2 regions of the Pseudoalteromonas sp. K222D genome follow, and region 1 is predicted to be linked to the other one. Evidence: predicted binding sites of a transcription regulator. Region 1 holds the regulator's gene; the other holds the start of a gene.

Region 1 (3,424 bases):
TAATTTATTATGTAATGATTAAAAAATATCATCTTAAAAAGCCTGTGAAATAAATTCAATCCCTGTTTAAATATCCTCAACTTAAGAGCGTAGGCAAATAGTCGTTTTAAGCGTACAATAAAGCCTCTAAAAAATACCATACACCTTGCCCCAGGAGACCCCAATGTTAGAACGTAGCATGAATATTTCAGATTTTGACCCAGAGTTATTTGACGCAATTGCAAAAGAAACTGCGCGCCAAGAAGATCACATTGAATTAATCGCTTCTGAAAACTACTGTAGCCCACGCGTACTAGAAGCACAGGGTTCACAGTTAACTAATAAATACGCAGAAGGTTATCCGGGCAAACGTTACTATGGCGGTTGTGAGCATGTAGACGTTGTTGAGCAATTAGCGATTGACCGTGCTAACGAACTATTTGGTTCTGACTATGCAAACGTACAACCACATGCTGGTTCGCAAGCAAATGCGGCCGTTTTTTTAGCATTGTTAAACGCCGGTGATACCGTACTAGGTATGAGCTTAGCTCATGGCGGCCATTTAACGCATGGTTCACACGTAAACTTTTCAGGTAAGCTTTATAATGCAATTCAGTATGGCCTAGATGAAACTACAGGCGAAATTGATTACGCACAGGTTGAAGCGCTAGCGCTTGAGCACAAACCAAAAATGATTATTGGTGGCTTCTCAGCATACTCAGGTATTGTTGATTGGGCTAAATTACGTGAAATTGCTGATAAAATTGGCGCTTACTTTTTTGTAGATATGGCGCACGTTGCTGGTTTAATTGCGGCGGGTATTTACCCAAGCCCAGTTCCTCACGCACATGTTGTTACTACAACTACACATAAAACCTTAGCAGGCCCTCGTGGTGGTTTAATTATTTCGGCATGTGGCGACGAAGCTATTTACAAAAAGCTTAACAGTGCTGTTTTCCCTGGTGGCCAAGGCGGTCCTTTATGTCATGTTATTGCTGCTAAAGCTGTGGCATTTAAAGAAGCTCTACAACCAGAATTTAAAGTATATCAAACACAAGTTGTTAAAAATGCACAAGCTATGGTTGCTGTTATGCAGGAACGTGGCTACAAAATTGTATCTGACAAAACTGAAAACCACTTATTCTTACTTGATTTAATCAATAAAGATATTACCGGTAAAGATGCTGATGCTGCTTTGGGTAACGCTCATATTACAGTTAACAAAAACTCAGTGCCTAACGATCCACGTTCACCGTTTGTAACATCTGGCCTACGTATTGGTTCACCTGCAATCACTCGTCGTGGTTTTAAAGAAGCAGAATCTAAAGAGCTTGCTGGCTGGATCTGTGACGTACTAGATAACATCAATGATGAATCAGTACAGGCGCAAGTAAGAGAAAAAGTAAAAGCAATTTGTGCAAAACTACCTGTTTACGCTTAATAAAAGTAAAACAGTAATTTAGATCACAATCGCTTAGTTTTTTGCTAAGATAAAGGCCGCTTTAAAGCGGCCTTTTTTGTTTTTTAAAACGGAAGTACCTAGCTATGCATTGCCCATTTTGTACCGCAAAAGATACCAAAGTTATTGACTCTCGCCTGGTTGGCGGTGGTCACCAAGTGCGTCGTCGTCGTGAATGCAATGACTGCCATGAGCGTTTTACTACGTTTGAGGGCGCAGAACTGGTTATGCCACGGGTAATAAAACAAGATGGCAGCCGCGAACCCTTTAACGAAGATAAATTGTTAAATGGTTTAAACCGCGCACTGGAAAAACGCCCCGTAAGTACCGAACAAGTAGAAGAAGTAGTTAATATAATAAAGTCGCAATTACGCGCAACCGGCGAGCGAGAGGTTTCGAGCCATTTAGTGGGAGAGTGCATTATGGAAGCGCTTAAAAAGCTCGATAAAGTAGCTTATGTGCGCTTTGCCTCGGTGTATCGCTCGTTTGAAGATATTCGCGAATTTGGCGAAGAAATTGCCCGTTTAGGGGAGTAAGTATGCAAAGCGACTGTGTTTTTAACCAATATGACGAAATGTATATGGCACGTGCTATAGAACTGGCTAAAAAAGGCCGGTTTACTACCACGCCTAATCCAAACGTAGGTTGTGTATTAGTTAAAAACAATGAAATAGTAGGCGAGGGATTTCATCAGCTTGCCGGACAAGGGCATGCAGAAGTAAATGCACTTGCTATGGCTGGCAGTAAAGCAAAAGGCGCAACTGCTTATGTTACGCTTGAGCCATGTAGCCATTATGGTCGTACACCACCGTGCGCAGAAGGTTTAAAAGCCGCCGGTGTGGTAAAAGTAATTGCCGCTATGGTCGATAGCAATCCACAAGTGGCTGGTAAGGGGCTGAAAATACTCAGCGACGCTGGTATTGAGGTTGCGTATGGGTTACTTGAAGCACAGGCTAGGGCGCTTAATTTAGGCTTTTTTAAACGCATGGAGCATGGCCTGCCCTATGTAACGTGTAAAATGGCCGCCAGTATTGATGGTAAAACGGCGCTTAATAATGGCCAAAGTAAGTGGATAACAGGCGCAGCAGCACGCCAAGACGTACAGTTATATCGTGCACAAAGTTGCGCTATTTTAACCGGTGCCGACACAGTATTAGTAGATGACGCTAAATTAAATGTGCGTAAAAATGAATTACCGCAGGCATTACCTACACAGTTACCGCTTCGCCAACCTGTGCGTGTTATTATTGACTCGCAAAATCGTTTAACCCCAAATCTTGCTTTATTTGCTATTGAAAGTGAAATAATAATTTTTACTACCAAGGTTGATAAATCGCAACATTGGCCGCATTTTGTAAAGCATATAGTAGTAACTGCTATTAATTCAAAAGTTGATTTAACCGCGGTTTTAAAAAAGCTCGCAAAGCTGCAATTTAATACTGTGTGGCTAGAGGCTGGAGCAACCCTTGCGGGTAAAATGGTTGAACTGGATTTAATAGATGAATTTATTTTTTATCTAGCGCCTAAATTAATTGGGTGTGATGGCAAGAGTTTAGTTAATTTTCCTGAGTTGATCAGTATGCAAAATACGATTGATTTAACTTTTAATGAGTGTACGCGTATAGGTGATGATTTACGTATTAGCGCAGTAAAAAGCTCATTAAAACCACTTGAAACAAAAGAGTAATGCTATGTTTACTGGGATAATAGAAGCCACAGGCAAAATTGCTTTATTACAAAAAAAACAAGGCGATTTAGCTATTCGTGTACAAAGCCCTGACCTTGATATGAGTGATGTTAAGTTAGGAGATAGTATTGCCACTAATGGTGTGTGTTTAACTGTTGTTGATAAACATGCCGATGGTTTTAGTGCCGACTTATCGAATGAAACGATAGATTTAACTGGTTTTGCTCATTACACATTAGGGCAAACAGTTAATCTTGAAAAAGCCATGCAACCGGTTTCGCGTTTAGGTGGGCATTTAG
Region 2 (3,424 bases), on a different contig from region 1:
TAGTGGCTCATCACAAATTTTGTCAAGATCTCGCTTGTACGTATCTGTTGGCATTATACCTTGAGAGTAGGTTGTTTCGTTAAACTTAGGACATGCACCACGCTCTTTAGCAAGCTCGTTTGATGCTTTCATTAAGTAGTATTGAATCGCTTCAAATGTTTTGTGCGTTAGTGCATTTGCGCTGCCATCTGAATAACGCTTACCGTTTTTAGCTAGGTAGTATGCGTAGTTAATTACGCCTATTCCTAGAGTACGACGACCCATAGTGGCATTTTTTGCAGCCGGTACTGGGTAGTCTTGAAAATCAAGTAAGTTATCTAAAGCGCGTACAGCAAGCTCAGCCAATTCTTCAAGTTCATCTAGTGACTCAATAGCCCCTAAGTTAAATGCAGAGAGTGTACATAGCGCAATTTCGCCTTCTTCGTCGTTTACGTTATCCAACGGCTTAGTTGGTAATGCAATTTCTAAACATAAATTAGATTGGCGAATAGGTGCCACTTTAGCAATGAACGGGCTGTGCGTATTACAGTGGTCAACGTTTTGTAAGTAAATACGACCGGTACTTGCACGTTCTTGCGCAAACATTGAGAACAGTTCAATAGCTTTAATGCGTTTTTTACGAATTGATTCGTCTTGTTCGTATTTTACATAAAGCGCGTCAAACTCGTCTTGGTCTTCAAAAAATGCATCGTAAAGGCCTGGCACATCAGAGGGGCTAAACAAGGTAATGTAGTCGTCTTTAATTAAACGCGAGTACATTAGTTTATTAAACTGTACGCCGTAATCTAAATGACGCACGCGGTTGTCATCAACCCCGCGGTTATTTTTAAGTACTAACAAGTTTTCTACTTCTAAATGCCAAAGCGGGTAGAACAAGGTTGCTGCGCCGCCACGTACACCGCCTTGCGAACAGCTTTTAACCGCTGTTTGAAAGTGCTTATAAAAAGGAATACAACCCGTATGGTACGCTTCGCCATTGCGAATATGGCTACCTAAAGCACGAATACGACCTGCGTTAATACCAATGCCAGCACGTTGCGATACGTATTTAACAATTGCAGACGAGGTGGCGTTAATTGAATCAAGGCTGTCGCCACACTCTATTAATACACACGAGCTAAACTGGCGTGTTGGCGTACGAACACCTGCCATAATTGGCGTAGGCAGTGAAATTTTAAACAATGAAATCGCATCGTAAAAACGTTTTATATACGCAATACGTGTATCGCGAGGGTAGTCAGCAAATAAGCTAGCAGCGACTAAAATATATAAAAACTGCGCGCTTTCATAAATCTCACCGGTTACACGGTTTTGAACTAAGTATTTACCTTCAAGCTGTTTAACCGCAGCATAACTAAAGTTAAGGTCACGGCTGTGATCTAGGTATTCGTCTAATTCGTCAAGCTCTTGCTCGGTGTAATCTACCAGTAGGTGAGCGTCGTAGCGTTTGTCGCCAACCATTTTTGTTACATGATCAAATAAACGTGGTGGCTCAAATTGGCCATACGCTTTTTTACGTAAATGGAATACAGCTAAACGTGCTGACAAATACTGATAATCAGGAGATTCTTTTGAAATCTGATCGGCTGCAGCTTTAATGATGGTTTCGTGAATATCTTTAGTACGAATACCGTCGTAAAATTGAATGTGTGATTTTAATTCAACTTGCGAAACCGAAACGTTATTTAACCCTTCGGCGGCCCATTCAATAACGCGATGGATCTTGTCAAGATCAAGTGGCTCTTTACGGCCGTCACGTTTGCTTACAGATAACTGTTGGTTCATAGTTTTGCCTGTATTCCTTGGAAATTAAGTATTTTGACCAATGATTAATACTCCAAAATAACAGAGTATCTATTCATTTATTATTGTTTACACCAATTCAGGCGATTTTATTGAATAACATTTAGCCACAATATCTGGTGTTGTTCAAATTAGAGATCACAAGATAGTGTGGTCCGCGTTGTTTTGCAAGGGACAGAATTGCCCCTAATTGTGGATAACGTCGGGATAACACATTTGTGTTAGTAAGCATTAACCTTCGAACATTCGGTTAAGTTGAAATTTACAAAAATCAACTAAGGATCTACTAAATTTACGCTTTTTAAAAATATATTTTGACTGCTTTTTTTATCAGCAGGCTTTGTGTGAAAACTAACACAATCACAATATATAGTGTTTAATAATTAACATGGCACTATATATGGTTAAAACCTTCAATAGGGCTTTGCCAATTAAAATCGGCCTGCCAGCTCAAAACTTCGGTTAAGTTAGGCACGTAACCCCAAAGTGCGGTTGCGGTGTGCATACCTGCCGCTTTACCTGCTTGAATGTCACGCAAAGCATCGCCAATGTACAAGCAACGATTTGGTGCAACGCCCATTAGCTTGGCACAATGTAGTAAAGGTAAAGGCGAAGGTTTAGCTTCAGCTAAAGTATCGCCACTGATAACCACGCAGGCATTTTTTAAAGCAGGGATCGCGGCCACTAAAGGGTCGGTTAAAAATCCGGGTTTGTTAGTCATGATCCCCCATTTGATGTTTTTTCGCTCCAGTTCGATAAGTAGTGGCTCAATACCAGCAAAGCACGTGGTGTGTTTGGCTATATTAGCCGCGTAGGCATCAATTAATTGCTTAACGAGTTGTGCTTGCGGTTGCTCACCCCATTTATCTTTAAAACCGACCTCTAACAAGGCTGCTGCGCCATTAGATGCAGCAGCGCGATATATCTCACTACTTACTGTATCTAATTGCTGCGAACGCAGTACGGTATTTAAAGCTGCACCTAAGTCATCAGCGGTATCGAGTAAAGTGCCATCTAAGTCAAATAAAAAAGCATCGTACTCTATAGTAGGTGACGTTGATTGAGAGCTAGCCATTACGCTAACTTCTCAAAATGCAGAATATAATTTACGCTTACGTCGGTATTAAGCGAGTACTGCTTAGATAATGGATTATAAGATAACCCAGCACTGGCGCGCACTTTTAAACCCGCTTGTTCAGCCCAGGCAATTAACTGTGCTGGTTTAATAAACTTTTTATGATCGTGAGTGCCTTCAGGCACCATTTTTAATAGCTTTTCTGCACCAATAATGGCGTATAAATAGGCTTTAGGGGTTTTATTAAGTGTTGAAAAAAACACATCAGCACCGGGTTTTGCAAGCTCTGCAACAGCATGAATAATAGAAGCCGGATCGGGTACATGCTCCAGCATTTCCATACAGGTTACTACATCAAAGCGAGCAGGGTGCTCGGATGCATATTGTTCAGCAGGTACTTTAATATACTCTACATGTACGCCTGTCTCTAGGCTGTGTAATTTGGCAACAGTTAAAGGCTCTTGGCCCATATCTATGCCAGTTACCCTTGCTCCCATGCGCGCCATGCTTTGGCTTAAAATACCGCCGCCACAACCTACATCTAGT

The links. The regulator NrdR, encoded in region 1, represses ribonucleotide reductase genes. The targets are predictions, from matches to a motif close to AAACACNANATNTNGTGTTT.
Region 2: the regulator NrdR is predicted to act here: its motif matches at 1,909-1,928, upstream of nrdA (class 1a ribonucleoside-diphosphate reductase subunit alpha).

What each region holds. Positions count from the first base shown of each region.
Region 1 covers NZ_JAGGDL010000008.1:99,628-103,051, forward strand. Annotated here, with positions in the region: gene glyA (serine hydroxymethyltransferase) at 164-1,420, shown strand; gene nrdR (transcriptional regulator NrdR) at 1,525-1,974, shown strand; gene ribD (bifunctional diaminohydroxyphosphoribosylaminopyrimidine deaminase/5-amino-6-(5-phosphoribosylamino)uracil reductase RibD) at 1,977-3,125, shown strand; gene J5X91_RS06525 (riboflavin synthase) at 3,130-3,424, shown strand, end outside.
Region 2 covers NZ_JAGGDL010000010.1:50,199-53,622, forward strand. Annotated here, with positions in the region: gene nrdA (class 1a ribonucleoside-diphosphate reductase subunit alpha) at 1-1,785, opposite strand, end outside; gene J5X91_RS07365 (HAD-IA family hydrolase) at 2,198-2,878, opposite strand; gene ubiG (bifunctional 2-polyprenyl-6-hydroxyphenol methylase/3-demethylubiquinol 3-O-methyltransferase UbiG) at 2,878-3,424, opposite strand, start outside.